4 regions of the Enterococcus wangshanyuanii genome follow, and region 2 is predicted to be linked to each of the others. Evidence: predicted binding sites of a transcription regulator. Region 2 holds the regulator's gene; each other region holds the start of a gene.
What was found. Region 2 encodes LexA, which represses DNA repair genes until DNA is damaged. Its sites were predicted from a motif close to CNAACANNTGTTNG; they were not measured.
Positions count from the first base shown of each region.

Region 1 (5,081 bases), 570 kb from region 2:
GTGGATTTGTTGTTTATTCGATGTTGAATGGTGTTACGTTGGCTATAACATTAGCAATGTATACAGAAGGAACGGTTGTAGCGGCTTTTGTTAGTGCAGCAGCTACTTTTGGAGGAATGTCATTAGTCGGGATTTTTACAAAACGTGATCTTTCTGCGATGGGGCATGCAACGTACAGCGCATTGATCGGTTTGATCATTGCGATTTTCCTAAATGCGTTTATCTTAAAGAGTGGTCCTGTTGATTACTTGATTTCCATTTTGATGGTCGTTATTTTTGCAGGTATCACTGCGTATGACAATCAAAAAATCCGCACTTTATACACGCAAACAGGCGGACAACCTGGAACAGGAATAGCTGTTTTCATGGCTTTACAATTATATCTTGACTTTATTAATTTATTCTTAGCGTTTTTACGTATCTTCGGTAAAAACAACTAATCTAAAACATCTTAAAAAGTACTCAGATTATTCTGAGTGCTTTTTTTGTTTTTAATATTCGTAAATATACCCATTTTATGTATAAAAATACTTTTAAAGGTGATGTTTTGCATAAAAATCATTGACTATCGTGATGCGTTGATTTATACTTTTAGAAAATCAGAAAAAATAGATCAACTAAAAAGGAACTAAAAATCATCGCTCACAGTAAAAGCAAACGGGAATTTTGCTGTGGAATGTTTTTTAGAAGTTGGCTCTTTTGGAAGGGTGTAAGTGATGGGAATAGATGAAAAGATACCAGAAGGATTTAAATTTTACGGTACGCATGTCGGCATCAAGAAAAGAAGAAAAGACTTTGGTTTGATCGTAGCAAATCAAATTTGTCATGCGGCGGCTGTTTTTACTAAAAATACGTTTTGCGGTGAATGTATACCGATCGGTAAAGCACATGTTGAAAATGCCGAATTACAGGCGATCGTAGTAACTAGTGGTGTTGCTAATGTAGCCACTGGAAACGAAGGGCGAGAAAATGAGTTTCAGATTTTAGATAAAATTTCCTCTAAACTGGCGATAGCTCAAGAAAATATATTGCCTTCATCAACAGGTGTGATCGGGCCTCAATTACCTATCGAAAAAATCAATGCTTTTTTAGAGACACATTCACTTGAACTAACAGAAAACTATGAAGAGTTTGCTGAAGCTATTTTGACAACAGATCAACGGATCAAGGTACAAAGTCTGGATGTAGGTGAGGGAAAAATTTTAGGTATCGTCAAAGGATCAGGGATGATCGAACCGAATATGGCGACCATGCTGGCATATATTTTAACAGATATAAAAATCAGTAAGGAAGATATCTATTCAATGTTGAAACTTGCGGTTGACCAGTCTTTCAATACGATCAGTATTGATTCAGATACGAGTACGAGTGACACGGTTGCACTCTTAGCAAGCGGCCAGAAAACAGCATCGATGGAAGACATGCAAGCCGCTTTAAACCAGATCTGTCATGCATTGGCATTAGATGTTGTGAAAGATGCCGAAGGAGCAACAAAAACGATGTTCGTAACAGTCAAAAATGCGATGAGCCAAAAACAGGCCAAGGATGCTGGAAAATCAATAATCAATTCGCCGTTAGTGAAAACAGCTTTATTTGGCCACGATCCTAATTGGGGACGCATTGCAATGGCACTTGGGAAGACAGAGGGACTTATTTTTGATCCTAATAAGGTCGAGATTTCTTATGGCGAATATCCGATTTTCTCTGAAAACCATGAAGAGCTGCAAAATATGGAGCAGATCGCGACATATATTCAAGAAAATGAGGATATCTATTTGACGGTCGACCTACATCAAGGAACACAGGATTTCCAAGTGATTGGCTGTGACTTGAGCTATGAGTATGTCAAAATAAACAGCGATTATTCTACATGAATTTAAAAATTGAGAGAGCGTATTGAAGCATATCCTACTAGGCTTCAAATACTCTCTCTTTTCATTTGCGAATGTATGTTCTATAATGGAGAAATGACAGGTGGGAAAAAAATGAAAGATAGACAACGGATCGCAGTCCGCAGTTTAGTAGAATTTATTTTGCGTAGAGGCAGCATCGATGCACGACATACAAGTGAACATACGGCAGTAGAAGGAGCGAAAATCCATCGTAAATTACAAAAAGCGGCTCCAGCTGGCTATAAAAAGGAAGTCAAGCTGGCGATCGATGTAGAGTTGAATAAGCAAACATATATCATTGAAGGACGTGCTGATGGCATTTTTACGGATGAGGATAAGGGATTCGTCATTGATGAAATCAAAAGCTCAGAACCTGATTTTTCTGAGTTGCGTGAAGAACAGATCGATATGTACTGGTACCAAGTCATGTGTTATGGGCACATCTATTGTCAACAAGAAGAGCTAGAAACGATTACATTACAGTTGACCTATTTTCAAACAACAACGGAAGAAATCACGCGAACAGAAAAAACATTTACAAAACAGGAGCTGCGCGACTTTTTTGATGATTTGACCAGCAAATACGAGCAATGGCTGATCTTTAAAATGAATTGGCGAAAGATCAGAAATGACTCTTTGAAAGAACTTCCTTTTCCGTATGGTGATTATCGTAAAGGGCAAAGAGAATTAGCTGTCGCTGTTTATAAAACGATTCTTAGTGATCAAAAGTTGTTTGTAGAAGCACCGACAGGAACTGGTAAAACGATCTCCACATTATTTCCAACACTAAAGGCAATTGGTGAAGAGCAAGCAGAACGTGCATTTTACTTAACAGCGAAAACAATTACACGTCAGGTAGCAGAAGATGCAGTAGAAGCGATGAAGCAAAAGAACCTGCAATTGAAAAGCGTGACGCTAACAGCAAAAGACAAGATTTGTTTTTTGACTGAACGAAATTGCACACCGGAAGCCTGTCCTTTTGCAAATGGATACTATGATCGGTTGAATGAAGGATTATGGGATCTGTTAAATAATGAAAATCAATTTACAAGAGAAGTTATTGAACGCTATGCAAAAAAACACACTCTCTGCCCGTTTGAGTTATCATTGGATGTGAGTTTATGGTGTGATCTTGTGATCTGCGATTATAATTACTTATTTGATCCCAGCGTATATCTAAGACGTTTCTTCGAGGAGCAGCAAGAAGAAAAAGAAAATATCTTTCTAGTCGATGAAGTCCACAATCTAGTGAATCGTTCAAGAGAAATGTATTCAGCTTCTCTGGCTAAAAATAAGTTTATTTCACTAAGAAAAGCACTTGGAAAAGAACAGCAAAAACTGACACGTGCTATCCGAAAAATTGAAAAAGAATTTGAGAAGATCGAGCAGATCTGTAAAGAAGAAGAGAAGGATTTTTTGCATCAAAATGCACCCATCGATTCGCTCGTAAAAGCGGCTTACATATTATCTGAGAAGATTGGTGAATGGCTGCCGGAGAATCAAGCGCATGAAGAGTTGAATCAAGTGTTATCAGTTTATTTTGATTTGTTGAATTATACAAAAATCAGTGAAAGTTATGATGATCATTACTGTACATACGTTGAGTGTCAGAACTACGACATAACTGTAAAGCAATTTTGTATCGATCCTTCCTATTTATTGGAGCAAAAATTGGCTAAAGGCAAAGCGAGTATCTTATTTTCTGCTAGTCTGACTCCTTTAGATTATTATCAAGAAGTTTTGGGTGGAGGAGATCAAAGTTTAAGATACCGTATTCCGAATCCTTTTACTAAAGATAATCAGCTTTTGGTCGTTGAAAACCATATTCAGACCACCTATAAGGAACGAGAACGGAATTATCAAAAGATCGTTGAAAGTCTGACAAATATGGTTCAGCAGCGAACTGGAAATTACTTTGTCTTTTTTTCATCATATTCCTATATGGATATCGTGTATGATCTATTCAGAGAAAAAAATCCAGGAATCAAAACCAAATTGCAGGCCTCTTTTATGAACGAAACTGAAAGAGAAGCTTTTTTAGCTGATTTTGTTTCTGATCCAGACGAGACCTTGTTAGGCTTTTGCGTTTTGGGCGGGATTTTTTCAGAAGGAATCGATTTAAAAGGGACGAGATTGATTGGGACAGCGATCGTTGGTGTGGGCTTACCACAGATCAATCACGAACAAGAATTGATCAAACGTTACTATGATTTAGAAAAAAATCAAGGGTTTCAATTTGCCTACCAAATCCCTGGTATGAACAAAGTGCTGCAGGCGGCTGGACGTGTTATCAGAGATAGTGAAGATCGAGGGGTGGTATTACTGTTGGATCAGCGTTTTTCATCTGCAGCAGTACGGCAATTTTTTCCACCACACTGGGATCAAAGTCAAACGGCTTATTCTGCAGAGCGCTCAAAAGAATTGCAGCAGCAATTTTGGCTTTCAACGAATGAATCAACATAGAAAAATACGACGTTTACTGTTATACTGAAAAAGCAAATCTTCATAAGAAATAAAAAAGTAGTCGGGCGATTTGTCGGCTCTTTTTTAGAGAAAAGATGAATGAGAATCATACGTGAAAAGAGGCTAAGAAATGAAAACTATTCTTGTTTTGCATACAGGCGGCACAATTTCCATGTCTAAAGAGGCGGATGGCAATGTAGCACTCAATACAATGAATCCATTACTTGAACAAGAGGCTTTACTGGAGGGCAAAGTGAACTTGATCGTTGAATCGATTTTCAATATTCCGTCTCCTCATATGACCTTAAAGCGTATGCTGGAGCTAAAAGAGCGAATCCAGCAAGCACATACTGAAAAAATCGATGGGGTCGTCATTACTCACGGTACGGATACTTTGGAAGAAACGGCTTATTTTTTGGATATCACGCTAGAGAACAAAATCCCTGTTGTTTTGACTGGTGCAATGCGTTCAAGCAATGAGATCGGGACAGACGGCTTGTATAATTTCATCAGTGCTGTATGGACCGCTTGTTCGGAGGATTCTCAGGGCAAAGGCGTTTTAGTGGTGATGAACGATGAGATCCATACAGCTCGTTATGTAACGAAGACGCACACTACAAATGTAGCAACATTCCGAACACCGACTTTTGGACCGATTGGTATGATCGCCAAAGAAAGAACCTTCTTTGCAAGTGAAGTTCGTCCGCAAGAAATTTGTGATATTCA
Region 1 is NZ_CP021874.1:1,170,075-1,175,155, reverse strand. Features, by position in the region: gene CC204_RS05675 (Bax inhibitor-1/YccA family protein) at 1-440, shown strand, start outside; gene argJ (bifunctional glutamate N-acetyltransferase/amino-acid acetyltransferase ArgJ) at 717-1,874, shown strand; gene CC204_RS05665 (ATP-dependent DNA helicase) at 1,986-4,355, shown strand; gene CC204_RS05660 (asparaginase) at 4,486-5,081, shown strand, end outside.
Region 1: the regulator LexA is predicted to act here: its motif matches at 1,943-1,956, upstream of CC204_RS05665 (ATP-dependent DNA helicase).

Region 2 (5,081 bases):
GTGTGAGCAAACAGATGAAAGAATTAAAAGTCACAGAACTAACTAAAACATACGGGGAAAAAACATTATTTGATCATATATCCTTCTATATCCATGAAAAAAATCGAATTGGTTTGATTGGAACGAACGGGACTGGAAAAACTACTTTATTAAATATACTAGCTGGTAAAGATAGTGGAGATGGAGACGTTCAAGCAATTCAGCAACCAAATGATTATCAAATCGGTTACCTTTCACAAGATCAGGTTTTTGATCCTGAATTAACAGTCGTGGATGCTATTTTCCAAGGAGAAACACCGATTATTCAAGCAGTTAAACGGTACGAGCTGGCACTTATTGCTCTGGCTGAAGACGGTAGTAGTGAAGCTGCTCAAAGACAATATGCTCAGGCCGAAGAATTAATGAACAAAGAAGATGCTTGGACAGCAGATACAGATGCTAAAATCATTTTACAAAAATTAGGAATCGAAACGCTCCATAAAAAAATTGGAGAATTATCCGGCGGTCAAAAAAAGCGTGTTAGTTTAGCACAGGTTTTGATCGAATCCCCAGACCTACTGATTTTGGATGAGCCGACAAATCACTTGGATTATGAAGCAATCAGCTGGCTTGAAAGCTTTTTGAATGGTTATCGTGGTGCCATCTTAATGGTGACACATGATCGTTATTTTCTCGACCGAGTGACCAATCGAATTTTTGAGCTGTCATTTGGAAAATTATATGAATATAAAGGGAATTACGAAGCATATATTTTGGCTAAGGCTGAACGTGAGCGGATCGAGATCGATCAAGAAGAGAAACGAAAACAACTGTATAAACAAGAGCTTGAGTGGATGCGCGCAGGAGTTCAGGCTCGCGGAACCAAACAACAAGCTAGACAAGATCGGTTTCATGATCTTAAGGAAAACTTGCATCAGGTCAATCAAAAAGGGCAATTAGAGATCGATATTGCTGGACAACGGCTTGGAAAAAAGGTACTTGAAATAAAAGACGGGAATTATTCAATTGAACAGAAAGTTATTTTAAAGCAATTTGACCTTCTTGTGCAGGCAAAAGACCGCATTGGAATCACAGGAAAAAATGGTGCAGGGAAATCAACTTTATTAAATATCTTAGCCGGGCGTTTACCTTTAGAGAGCGGTCTCTATTCGATTGGTGAAACAGTGAGATTAGCATACTACACGCAACAAAATGAAGCTATGGATCCAAACCAGCGGATGATCGCGTATCTTCAAGAAGCTGCTGAACAGGTACAAAGGACAGACGGCAGCAGCATTGGAGTCGCTGAACTGCTTGAACAGTTTCTTTTCCCTCGTTTTATGCATGGGACGATCATCGGCAAGCTTTCTGGTGGAGAAAAACGACGTTTATATCTATTGAAACTACTAATAGGTCAGCCAAATGTTTTGCTGCTTGATGAACCGACCAATGATTTAGATATCGATACATTGACAATTTTAGAAGATTATATCCGTACATTCAAAGGTGCGGTTATTGCCGTATCACATGACCGATATTTTCTTGATAAAACAATGGAAAAACTACTTGTTTTTGAAGGAGAAGGACAGATAAGTACGTATTTTGGTTCGATGAGTGATTACTTGAACCAAAATAAAGAATCTGCTAAAAAAACGGTTAAATCTGAGCCGAAACAAATTCAAGTGACCGAAAAAAAAGAAAAAGTAAAATTGACTTATATGGAACAAAAAGAATGGGCCACAATTGAAACTGAAATCAGTGAACTAGAAAATCGTTCCGCTCAACTTGGAGAAGAAATGAATCATCAAGGAGATGATTTTACAAAGCTTCAGCAACTGCAAACAGAATTAACGACTGTTGAACAGCAACTAGAAGAAAAATTGGAACGTTGGGAATATTTGAGTGAATTTGCAGAAAATTAGGAGGCAATAATGATGGAAGAAGCATACTTAGCACTAGGCCGCAAAATTTTAGAAGAGGGACATGTAAAAGAAGATCGGACTGGAACTGGGACTAAAAGTATTTTTGGTCATCAAATGCGTTTTGATTTATCTCAAGGGTTTCCATTGCTTACGACAAAGCGTGTTCCTTTTGGCTTGATCAAAAGCGAGTTGTTGTGGTTTTTAAAAGGAGACACGAATATTCGTTACTTATTGGAGCATAATAATCATATTTGGGACGAGTGGGCCTTTGAGCGATACATTAAAAGCGAAGATTATCGAGGACCAGATATGACAGATTTTGGTCGTAGAGTATTAGTGGATGACGAATTTAAACTAAGCTACGAGGCCGAGCACAAAGCGTTTTGTGAAAAGATCGTATCAGATGAAGCATTTGCTGCTAAGTATGGAGAGCTAGGTAATATTTATGGTGCGCAGTGGCGTCATTGGGAAACAAAAGACGGCGGTTTTATCGATCAACTGAAAAATGTCATTGAGATGATCAAAACAACGCCAGACTCACGTCGATTGATCGTCTCTGCTTGGAATCCAGAAGATGTGCCTTCAATGGCTTTACCTCCATGTCACACTATGTTTCAATTTTATGTGAATGATGGTAAATTGAGCTGTCAATTATATCAACGTAGTGGAGATGTCTTTCTAGGTGTACCGTTTAACATCGCTAGTTATGCATTATTGACTCATCTAATTGCTCACGAAACGGGCTTAGAAGTGGGGGATTTTGTCCATACTCTTGGAGATGCGCATTTGTATACAAATCATATTGATCAAATGAAAGAGCAGTTATCAAGAGAACTTCGTTCATTTCCTACACTTAAGTTGAACCAAGAAAAGGAATCTGTTTTTGATTTTGAAATGGAAGATATTGTAATAGAAGGATATGATCCTCACCCAGCAATCAAAGCACCTATCGCCGTTTAAGTTTGAAAGGAGCATTTTATGTTAGCAGCTATCTGGGCACAAGATGAACAGGGAACGATCGGAAAGGAAAATCGATTGCCGTGGCATCTGCCAAATGATCTAAAATTTTTTAAGCAAATGACGGAGGATAATACAATCGTCATGGGAAGAAAAACATTTGAAGGAATGGGAAGTCGTCCGCTGCCTAATCGACAAACGATCGTTATGACGAGGGACAAAAACTATAAGGCTTCTGGCGTTATTGTTGTTCATGATATAGACGAAGTACTGGCCTATGCCCAAGAATTTTCAGGAATTACTTTTATAGCTGGCGGTTCCAAAGTTTACGAGGAATTTTTACCTTACTGTGACGTTTTATATCGTACAGTGATCAGCCATACTTTTGATGGAGATTCAGTATTTCCAGAAGTTTCTTGGGAAGATTGGACGTTGATCAATCTTAGCCCTGGTGAGCAGGATGAACAAAATTACTATTCTTATCAGTTTGAAACATACCAAAGGAAAGTCTGCCCAGAGCAGGAAGAGTAAAAAAAGTTAGCAGGTCTGTAGAAGATTCTGCTAACTTTTTTATTAAATATGATTGCGGTATAAACCAACAACTTTACCAAGAATACTAACATTAGGCAGAATGATCGGTTCTAATGCATCATTCTCAGGTTGTAGGCGAATATGGTCTGTTTCCTTAAAGAATCGCTTGCATGTTGCTTCATCTTCATCTGTCATTGCAATAACAATGTCCCCATTTGCTGCAGCACTTTGTTTACGAACGATAACTTGATCACCATCCAGTATTCCAGCGTTGATCATACTTTCTCCGCGAATCGTCAACATGAATAGTGAATTTTCTTCGGATTGTAAATCAGGCGGCAATGGGAAAAAATCCGATGCCTCTTCAACAGCTAGGATTGGTTCACCAGCAGTAACCACCCCCAACATAGGAATGACTGTTGGCTTGATACCGATTTTTTCCAATCCTTCAGCAGTCAGTTCGATCGCTCGAGGTTTAGTCGGGTCTCTTAGGATCAATCCTTTTTTTTCTAAACGTGCTAAATGTCCATGAACAGTAGAAGTAGAGGATAGGTCTACTGCTTTTCCGATTTCTCGAACGGTTGGAGGATAGCCTTTAAGTTCGACTTGTTCATATATATATTTTAATACTTCGACTTGTCTTGTATCTGTACGTTTCACCAAAACCCGCACCTTCTTTCAATTTATAAATTTAGTGTACCATAGTTTTCTATAGGAATCAAACAAGCGTTCGTATTTTTTGTTAAAAGTATTATTATATGCAAAAAAAAGGGTAAGAACATTGTTTTATCTAGAATATGGTTGTATTTTTATAATACATCTTATAAGATAGACATGGAAAGTAAACTCTTATTTCTTATTATGATTACTATCAAGATTTTTGCTAACCTTTCATTAAAGGAGGACAATAAATGCTATCACCAGAAAAAATGAACCGCATCAATGAACTTGCTAAAAAAGCAAAGGAGAGCGGATTATCAGAAACTGAAAAAAAAGAACAGAACGAACTCAGACAAGAATATTTAGCGACCTTCCGCAGCGGCATGCGTCATCATATCGAAGGGATGAAGGTCGTAGATCCGGAAGGAAAAGATGTGACCCCAGATAAATTAAAGAAAATCCAAAAGCAAAAAGGGCTGCATAATAGAAAATAATTTCAGTTTTTTTTACTGAAAGTAATTGCTTTCATAAAAGAAATACGCTAAAATGGACTTAATAAAGGTAAAAAAAACCTAAATAGGAGATGATTTTTTTGTTCGACAACACTGATCAATTAGGCGTCAATACCATTCGTACCTTAAGTATCGAAGCGATTCAAAAAGCTAATTCAGGACATCCTGGATTACCAATGGGGGCAGCCCCTATGGCCTATGCACTTTGGACAAAACACTTAAAAGTAAATCCTAAAACCTCAAGAAACTGGGCAGACAGAGACCGTTTCGTTCTTTCTGCCGGGCATGGTTCAGCGATGTTATATAGTTTGCTTCATTTAGCAGGTTATAACGTTTCTATCGATGATTTGAAAGGTTTCCGTCAATGGGAAAGTTTGACTCCTGGTCACCCTGAAGTTCATCATACAGATGGTGTCGAAGCAACAACTGGTCCATTAGGTCAAGGGATTGCGATGGCTGTGGGAATGGCAATGGCTGAAGCGCATACTGCTGCAGTCTACAACCGCGATAGTTTCCCTGT
Region 2 is NZ_CP021874.1:599,258-604,338, forward strand. Features, by position in the region: gene CC204_RS02845 (ABC-F family ATP-binding cassette domain-containing protein) at 15-1,901, shown strand; gene CC204_RS02850 (thymidylate synthase) at 1,914-2,861, shown strand; gene CC204_RS02855 (dihydrofolate reductase) at 2,880-3,389, shown strand; gene lexA (transcriptional repressor LexA) at 3,432-4,052, opposite strand; gene CC204_RS02865 (DUF896 family protein) at 4,301-4,543, shown strand; gene tkt (transketolase) at 4,642-5,081, shown strand, end outside.

Region 3 (5,081 bases), on a different replicon from region 2:
TATCGATATTGATAAGCAAAAAATTGAAACGGCGCTTGCGGGAATGTTAGGTGTTTATACGGCAATGATTTCTGGAAAAGCAATTGCTGGGGGTATTGCTAAAATGGTACCCGGAATTGGTACTATTGGTGGTGGATTGATTTCTGGCGGAGTAGGAATGGTTATCACTGGAGCATTAGGATTTGCTTATATAGAATTAATGGAATTAGTTTTGAAAGGACAAGTAGATTTAAGTACGATCACACCAGATGCGCTAACAGATGTTTTAGTGGAGTTACTACCTAAATATTTACCAAACAATCAATAGAAGCAATTCAATATTTTTTGTTTGTAAGTTAGAAAGAAACGTTTAAAGGAAGGGAAAAAATGAATAGAGATTGGCAAAAATTGAAAAAATCTTCAAATCAAATTCCTACGAATGAATCATTACTTCCCTACATTTTGGAAGTACTAAAAAATGGCGAAGAAGTAACAAATCAAGTGGTCATTAAAAGAGTGAACGAGTTTTTAAAAATTCCAGAATCAATCTCGGCAATCAAATATCCCAAATATCCAGACAGTGAGGGTATATTGACGAACAGGTTTAGTTTTGCATTGAGTACATTATACAAGGCTAAGGCAATTGAACGTCCCAACCGAGGTATTTATAAGATTACTGAAGAAGGCTTATCTTTGTTAAACCAATTTGGGGAGAATTTAACGAAGAAAATAGTAGAACAACAACCGTCTTATAAAGAATATATGGAGGAACTAGCAGTTAGAAACGAGCGTTCAGGGAATAGATTAATTTTAAAAAATGACTCTAAGACAATAAATAATGAAGTTGAGGCGCTCATTACTACTCAAAATAATGAAGTAGCTATTGAACTTTTGGATAAAGTACGCTTAGTAGAACCTTATTTCTTCGAGAAACTTGTAGTTGATTTACTTGTTTCAATGGGTTACAGTGGCGAAAATGGTGAGGCAAAAGTAACAAGTCGAACAAATGATGGTGGGATCGATGGCATTATAAATCAAGATCCTTTAGGAACAAGTACTGTATATATTCAAGCAAAAAGATATAAAGAATCGAATACAGTCAGCCGTCCAGATATTCAGTCTTTTTATGGGGCACTTGCAGGAGTTAATGCAGATAGAGGGGTTTTTATTACAACGTCTAAATTTTCTATCGGAGCACAAGAATTTGCAAAAAATCAAGGAATTGTTCTAATTGATGGAATAAAGCTTACAGAATTAATGATGCAGTACAGCGTCGGTATTGAGGAAGCAAAAGTTTATAAACAGTTTCGCATTAATAACGACTATTTTGAAGAGAATACTTGAAGGAATTTTAAAAATAATTATTATACCGCAGCAGCATGCAATAAGTGCATGTTGTTTTTTTGTCTTCAAGGAAAATATCTCATGCTAGACAAGGGGAACGTAAGTTTGTATACTGTTTGTATTAAATCATTCGAAAAAGGTGAGGTTAATGAAATTTGACTACGAAAAAGAACCAAGCAGAGATATCCTTTGTATCGACTGTAAATCATTTTATTCTAGTGTAGAATGTGTGGAACGTGGTCTACACCCTCTTAAAACGATGCTAATTGTAATGAGCGGTGCAGAAAATGCTGGAGGCTTAGTGTTAGCGGCCTCTCCCCTCGCAAAAAAAGTATTAGGAATATCCAATGTGACTCGCTCAAACGAAGTGCCTTATCACAAGGATTTATTGATTGTCCCTCCCCGTATGTCCTATTATATGGCTAAAAATGTAGAGATCAATCAGATTTATAAATCGTTTGTTGCAGATGATGATCACGCTGTTTTTAGCGTTGATGAATCGTTTCTTGATGTGACCAATTCTCTTAAATTATTTGGCTGTAAAAATGCGTATGAAATGGCTCAGTTGATCCAGCACAAAGTAAAGGATCAAACAGGCATTTATGTAACGGTAGGAATTGGGGAAAATCCGCTTTTGGCGAAGCTTGCTTTAGATAACGACGCAAAGCATAGCAAGGACTTTATCGCAGAGTGGCGTTATGAGAACGTGCAGGAAAAAGTTTGGGGTATCCACCCTATGACTGAGTTTTGCGGTATCGGTAATCGCACAGTTAGGAGACTTAATTGGTTGGGAATTAGGACTATCAAAGAAATTACTGAAGCCGATCCCTACCGATTAAAACGAGAATTTGGTGTAATGGGTTTACAGCTGTATGCACATGCTCATGGGATCGATCGCAGTTTTTTAGGTCAACGAAAACCAGCTGCTAAAATGGATAAATCTATAGGCAATAGCCAGGTACTCCCTAGAGATTATACTCGACAAGATCAGTTAGAACTCGTGTTAAGAGAAATCGCTGATCAAGTTGCTACCAGGTTACGCAGCAGTCACTTAAAAACGGGCTGTGTCGCTGTATCAGTGGGCTACTCTAAAGGATATATTGACAAGCAAGGAAGATCAGGATGGCGAAAACAAATGAAAATACAGCTCTCTAATAATACAAGGATCCTATCGGAATATGTCATTCAGTTATTCCGGTCTGAATACAACGGCCAAGATGTACGACACGTTGGTATCTCGTACTCAAAATTAGAAAAAACGGACTCCCTTCAGTTGGATTTATTTTCAGATCCTGAAGAAGAATTTAGTGAGCAGCGCTTAGACTTTTTAATCGATGCTATCCGGAAGAAATATGGCTTTAAATCGCTAATACATGCCTCTTCCCTGCTTGACGGAGCGACGGCCGTTTCAAGATCAGGTTTAATTTCGGGTCATGCTGGAGGAAATGTCGGGGTGCAATCATGAAACGGACTAAGAAGGAGTTTTTTGACTACAATGAATATCGTGATCGTGGGATGGCGTATAAATGGGATACAGCATTTGCTATAGGTGAGCTTCAAGAAGGAATTAAGGAGTCTTCTGCAGAATCAAGTAGAGATTTAGAACGTCTCCCCCAACAGGACAGAAAATATATTGAATACTGCCTAGAACGTTCGATGAAGCATAACAAGATACTAGAGGTACAATTGAACGAATTGGATGAATTAGGACGTGTAAAGGAGCCTATATGGGGAAATTTTAGAGGTTTTTGTGATCTGGATGTTCTTTTGATTGGTGATCAATATGTAGATTATGGAAATATCCGATATATCAAGATACACGACTTTAGGAAATGGTTAGCTGATCCGGAAGATGCCAATACCTCCCCTTTTGAAGATCAGTATACAGAGACTAAAATCTCTGAACAAGTAAAGATAGATGCTGCATTTACGGAATATTTTACTGACAATGAATGGATTGAATAAGAGGTTTAAGTTTAGAAAAAGCCACTTTCTATAAAAATAGAAGTGGCTTTTTTTATATAATTCAAAGATATTTGCTGATATTCAGTTGGTTAGATTCAATTATAAGAGTAACTTAACTACATTTCTACAGAACAATACACCTCCATAGACTATTTTTTTAAAAAAATAGTTTTGTGGCTTTACGTTTTTATTGATATAGTGTATAATCACATTATCAAAGTTAATAACAATCATACTAACGTTAACAATAACATTAATGCTAATATGTTTGTTAGCAATCATATTAGCATTAGAAAGGGAGAGATTTATGGAGGATATTTTAAAAAAAATAAAATGGATTGTTGGTTCGGAACTAACGACGTATGAGATTGAGCGACAAACTGGTATTTCGCGAGCTACCATAGCAAACATGAGAAAGAAAAAAGATACATATGACTATTCAAAAATGTCATTACAAAATGCAATAACTTTGAGTAAATATTATGACTCGATACGAGAATCTTCTCAAATCTTCCAGGATCAAGGTGGATTTATCTCTTTTACAACTTCTTTGGATCGATGGCTTACTAAGGCAGCAAGCATGGAGAATGAATCTGATGAAATGAGAATTATCATTACGAAGCTTAAGGACCTGACACTAAAAGATATGGATTTACTACAAGATTTATACAGTTTGTACAAAGATTCAATTGTTAGAGACAGCAGTACTAATTCAGATAATAAGGAGTGATACAATGAATAACGAAGAATCAATGATTCCCGTCTATAACGCAAAAACAATCGCACCGAGCACCAACAAAGGTGGCGTGCTTAAAACAACAATAGCGGTTAATGCAGCTGGATATTTGGCTAAACAAAACAATAAAATCCAACCTTGGAGGAAAAATAAAGTACTTTTGATCGATATCGATAGTCAAGGAAATGTATCGTTATCTTTTGGTTTAAATCCTGATAGGTATGAAAATTCAATTTATGATGTTTTAGTAAATAATTTATCTCCAGAAAAAGCAATTGTTTCAGTTCATGAAAATATTGATATTTTACCTGCAAATGATGACATGGCTTTTTTTGAGTTAGATGTTTTAACCAGTACAACCCCACCGGAGGTTGTTAAAAATAATGAAAAAACAATAGAAATCATAAGAAAGACAATTGCTTCATTGAAAGAATTGAAGAAAAGATCTAAAAAAGAAAATCTTGATCAATTTACTGATTTAGTTGCACAAATTGAAAAAGACATACAACAACAACTAACAGAATTAACCAACATGTTATCCCAAGATAACAAGAGAGTAGGGGATTTCTATACACTTCTAAGAACTGCTATAGAGCCTTTGAAACAGAAATATGATTTTATAATTATTGATACGCCTCCACAATTAGGTGTAACAGCAGCGAATGTGTTTACGGCAGTTGATGATGTATTGATTCCTTTTCACCCTGAAAAGTACTCATTTAGAAGTATGATTAAGACGATTAGAGCTATTGATAATTGGAAGGAATCCAATCCAGCTCTTACAATAAAAGCGATAATACCTGTTAAAGTAAAGGAAAAAACAATTACTCATTCTGTTTTCTTAGAAAACTCAGAACAGATTATTACTAGCAGTGACCCAATCGAAATAACAAAAACATATATTCCTGAATCAATTAAACCAGCTGAAGCAATAGCGAAGTATAACTTACCTTTTGAACTAATTGATGAAAAAGATTTGAAAACAAAAAAAGATAAGGAGCAGGTTCTTCCAATTCAGAATATTTTTGATAAGCTGTTTGAAGAACTTGGCTACTAA
Region 3 is NZ_CP021876.1:83,575-88,655, forward strand. Features, by position in the region: gene CC204_RS19865 (hypothetical protein) at 1-307, shown strand, start outside; gene CC204_RS19870 (restriction endonuclease) at 367-1,323, shown strand; gene CC204_RS19875 (Y-family DNA polymerase) at 1,472-2,788, shown strand; gene CC204_RS19880 (hypothetical protein) at 2,785-3,288, shown strand; gene CC204_RS19885 (hypothetical protein) at 3,596-4,018, shown strand; gene CC204_RS19890 (ParA family protein) at 4,023-5,081, shown strand.
Region 3: the regulator LexA is predicted to act here: its motif matches at 1,418-1,431, upstream of CC204_RS19875 (Y-family DNA polymerase).

Region 4 (5,081 bases), 1.6 Mb from region 2:
AGTGATGATGGACTGACATATAAATTCAAACTTAGAGAAGATGCTAAATGGTCTAACGGAGATCCTGTAGTGGCAGCAGATTATGTCTATGGCTGGCAACGTACGGCAGATCCTAAAACTGCAGCAGAATATGCCTACATGTTTGAACTAGTTAAAAACGGAGCAGATGTCTCTGCAGGTAAAAAAGGGCTTGATGAGCTTGGAATCAAAGCTAACGGCGATCATGAATTAGAAGTAACGTTGGAGCAAACGACTCCTTATTTTGATTACTTACTCGCTTTCCCGTCATTTTTCCCGCAAAATAAAAAAGTAGTGGAAGAACAAGGGAAAGACTACGCAACAAAGAGTGAAGCTTCTGTTTATAATGGTCCATTCACTTTGACTGACTTTGACGGTCCAGGTACAGATACAGAATGGTCATATACGAAAAATGATCAATACTGGGATAAAGACACTGTTCAATTGGATAAAATCGAAGTAAAAGTGGTTAAAGAAGCACCGACCTCTCTAAACTTATTCCAAGATGGTCAGACAGATGATGTGATTCTAAGTGGTGAACTGGCTCAACAAATGGCGGATGATCCACAATTAGTCATCCAAAAAGAAGCTCGTACTTCTTACTTGGAATTTAATCAAAGAGATGCAGATTCTCCGTATCATAATGAGAACTTAAGAAAAGCAATCTCTTACTCGATCGACCGGGATGCTGTTGTTGACCGTATCTTAGGTGATGGATCTATTGCCTCAACAGGATTAGTCCCAGAAGGCATGTCATTTTCACCAAAAGAGAATAAAGACTTCGCAGAAGAAAACAAAGGAATCTTAAAAGCGGACAAAGAACAAGCCAAAAAATATTGGGAAGCCGCGAAAAAAGAGTTGGGGATCGATTCATTCAAGTTTGATATCGTTGGAGACGACACAGATTCTACGAAAAAAATCCTTGAATATATCCAAGGTGCTGTGAAAGAAAACTTAGACGGTGTGGATGTAACTGTAACAAATGTACCATTTACGGTGCGTTTAGATCGTGGTAAAAATGGCGACTTTGAAGTGATTATGGGCGGTTGGGGCGCTGATTATGCGGACCCAAGCAGCTTTACTGATTTATTTGTAACAGGCGGCGCTTATAACAGAGGCCGTTACTCAAGCAAAGAATATGATGCATTAGTTGAAGCTTCTGGTAAGACAAATGCAGGAGATCCTGAAAAACGTTGGGATGATATGGTTCAAGCTGAAAAAATAATCCTTGATGAGATGGGTGTTGCCCCTGTTTATCAAAAAGCGGAAGCTCACCTACGAAATTCAAAAGTCAAAGGTGTCGTTGCACATGGTGCTGGCGCAACCTACGATTATAAATGGACGTATATTTCTGAATAACGACGAAACAATGAGCTTGCTTAAAGATCTTGAATCTTTAAGCAAGTTTATTTTATTTAGAGGAGTGAGGGTGCCTTTTGGCGCTACAGCTTTTCCTTAAGTTGTGTTAGAATGGAAACGTATGTGCGTGCCAAACGCAAAAAATGTGGTGAACAGCTTATTACATTCCCCCACTCAGAAAGGTGAAATTATGTACGAATATATCCTTGGTAAAGTGACCTTTATCAGTCCTTATTATATTGTTATGGAGACAAACGGCATCGGCTATCAAATCTCAGTAGGCAATCCTTATCGCTATTCAGGAAAAACAGAGCAAGAAATCAAAATCTATGTCCATCAAGTTATTCGTGAAGACGCTCATACCTTATACGGTTTTAGTGATCTAGACGAGAAACAGCTCTTTTTGAAATTGATCAGCGTTTCAGGGATTGGACCAAAAAGTGCGCTGGCGATCATGGCATCTGAAGATCATGGCGGTTTGATCAATGCGATAGAAAGTGAAGACGCGAAATATCTGACAAAATTCCCAGGAGTAGGGAAAAAGACTGCACAACAAATGGTTTTAGATTTGAAAGGAAAACTTGGGGAATTAGAGACATCAGACGTCGCGGTTGAAGCGATGACCCAGACGTCCAAAGTATCCTCAAGTAACCAAGCACTGACAGAAGCTTTAGAAGCATTAAGTGCTTTAGGCTACAGCGAAAAAGAAATCAAGCGGATCACACCTAGATTAGAAGAATTAGGCGTACAGGCGACAGACGAATATTTACGTAATGCATTGAAATTAATGATGAAGCGTTAAGGAGGAAGAGCTATGACAGAAGATGAAAGACTGCTTTCTGCACAAAGCAGTGAAGGTGAAGAATCACTGGAAAAGTCACTACGTCCGCAATTTCTCGAACAATACATCGGTCAAGATAAGGTCAAACAAGAGCTGACGATCTATATCGAAGCCGCTCGAAGTCGTGAAGAAGCATTGGATCATACCCTTTTGTATGGACCTCCTGGTCTGGGTAAAACAACAATGGCGATGGTGATCGCCAATGAAATGCAAGTCAATATTCGAACGACTAGCGGGCCTGCGATTGAACGAGCAGGAGATCTCGTTGCTATTTTGAACGAACTGGAGCCGGGGGATGTGTTATTTATTGATGAAATCCATCGACTGCCACGACTTGTAGAAGAAATGTTGTATTCTGCCATGGAGGATTTTTATGTGGATATCATGGTTGGGCAAGGAACAACGGCGCATCCAGTTCATTTTCCCTTACCGCCATTTACATTGATCGGTGCGACGACGAGAGCAGGAATGCTGTCAGCGCCACTTAGAGATCGATTCGGGATCATTTCTCATATGGAATATTATGAAACCAAGGATCTGAAAGAAATCGTTCAACGTTCAGCAGATATTTTTCAAACGGAGATCGTGGAAGAGGGCGCCTTTGAAATCGCCCGTCGTTCCCGTGGGACTCCGAGAATCGCTAACCGATTATTGAAACGTGTCCGTGATTTTGCTCAAGTACAGTCTGATGGCGTGATCGACCGCTCAATTGCGGATCAAGCATTGACCTTGCTGCAAGTAGACCACGAAGGACTAGACTATGTCGATCAAAAATTATTGAAAACGATGATTGAATTATATGGCGGCGGACCGGTTGGACTAAGTACGATAGCCGTCAATATCAGTGAAGAAACTGAAACAGTCGAAGATATGTATGAGCCTTATCTCATTCAAAAAGGATTTATTAAAAGAACGCCAAGAGGAAGAATTGCGACGCCATTAGCATATGAACATTTTGGCTATGATTCTTATTACTCAGAATGATGAGATAACAAAAAGAACCCCAGTAACTACCTAACGGCGATGCCGTTGACAGTTACTGGGGTTTTCGGTTAATTAAAGCTCTGCGATATATTTGTAGTTAATTTCTAGAGGAGTTCCATTTTTTTCTGCGATAAAGTCTGTTTTATCAGCACCTTCATACGTACTTTCCGTCCAAGAGAAATCAAGTTGGAAATCATCCACTTTTACTAAAGAACCAACTTCAACATAATGAGTTTCTTCTTTGTATAATTCGTAGTTTCCTTCTAATTGACTATCGACATAATGTCTAGTAACAACAGGAACGATATAATGTGATGATGTTCCTGAGAATACAACTTCGTGTGTACCATTTTTCTTCAATTGTGTTACTTCGTTTTTACCTACAGCAGTTGCAGCATTTGTACGAGTACCAATAACAGTGCCGTCTTTAAATGGTTTTGCTACGTCACCTAATAGTCCGCCATCAGCTAAATAAACGCTTTCTGGTGTTGAAGACCAGTTGTAGTTAGCCATATTTGTCATATTGCGAGCAACAGTTGTGTATTGTTGTGTCAAGTTAAGCGGATCTTCATCAGAAATTTTAAAATCTGGTTTTACGTACTCTTCACGAACAACTGCCCCATTATAAGCACGCAGCATTTGTTTGTCTGCATGTAAAGCAGATAATGAGCTATTGATATCGTGAGAAATACCAGTGATTGAGCTTCCGGCATCTTCTGCTTGAATATGTGCAATGATTGAACGTGCTCCGGCAACTTTCCCTTCACCAATAACGGTAGCGCCTTTCCATGCATAGATATCACGGTAAGCGTAGATTCCTGTACCATTGCTACTTACACCTTTAAGGACAGCATCATAGTAAGGTTTGATATCGTTGTCGCTATAAACACCGTATTCTGAACCAGAAGCCTCAACATAACCGCCTTCCATTTGGATTTCATTTTTTACGTTCAATCCAATTTTTGCAGCAGAGGCAGTAACTTTCCCTTTACCGTATTTTGTTGTTTTAAATGCTCTAAAATGTGTTCCAACATTGATCGCAACATCGTCGGTAGTATCAACGTTCATTTCTCCGTTTCCGCGTAATTCTAATGTGTGTTTTGCATTGATTGAATTAACATTTACGGGTTTAGTATTGTTTAGAGTGATGATGATCGATGCTGAGCTGTAAATTTTCGCATCTTCGTTTAGTACATACTCCCCTTTTTTTGTTGTTAATACATTTGTTCCATCATTTTGCGTTGTAATTGTTGCTGCATACCCTTTTAAATCTGTGCTTTCAGTTAAAACTGAAGCTGCATCAGCAGATTGCCCAACAAATAGACCTAGACCTAAAGCAACAAGTGATCCACCAAGTATTTTTTTGTAACTTATCATTTTATCCATCCTTTTAGATTTTTTTTGCTAAGTATGTATGTGATACTAGCAATACGTTGAATATAACATGAAGTGGGTCGTTATTCTTTTCTCTTATTTTACGGGAAGTAAGAATTACTGATAAAAAAATCTCTTTTTGTTCTTTTAAAAATCATATTTATTTTAAAAATGAAATAGATAGCTAAAGAAATAACCCTTAACAATCTTTAAAAAGATACGTCAATTTTATATATTTTCCCCATTATTTGGTATGATGAATATATCTAAAAAAAGTGAGGACAAAACGATGAGCGAAGCACAGATTACCAAAAAGGCAATTTCGTCTGCATTGATTGATTTATGCGGTCGAAAATTATTCAGCAAGATCAGTGTACAGGATATTACAAAGGAAGTTGGCTTAAACCGCCAGACATTTTATTACCATTTTACAGATAAAAATGATTTACTACGTTGGATCTATACCCATGATGCGTTGATTTATTTAGACTCGCCGGATACCAGT
Region 4 is NZ_CP021874.1:2,872,031-2,877,111, forward strand. Features, by position in the region: gene CC204_RS14340 (peptide ABC transporter substrate-binding protein) at 1-1,377, shown strand, start outside; gene ruvA (Holliday junction branch migration protein RuvA) at 1,568-2,179, shown strand; gene ruvB (Holliday junction branch migration DNA helicase RuvB) at 2,192-3,202, shown strand; gene CC204_RS14355 (hypothetical protein) at 3,275-4,579, opposite strand; gene CC204_RS14360 (TetR/AcrR family transcriptional regulator) at 4,866-5,081, shown strand, end outside.
Region 4: the regulator LexA is predicted to act here: its motif matches at 1,492-1,505, upstream of ruvA (Holliday junction branch migration protein RuvA).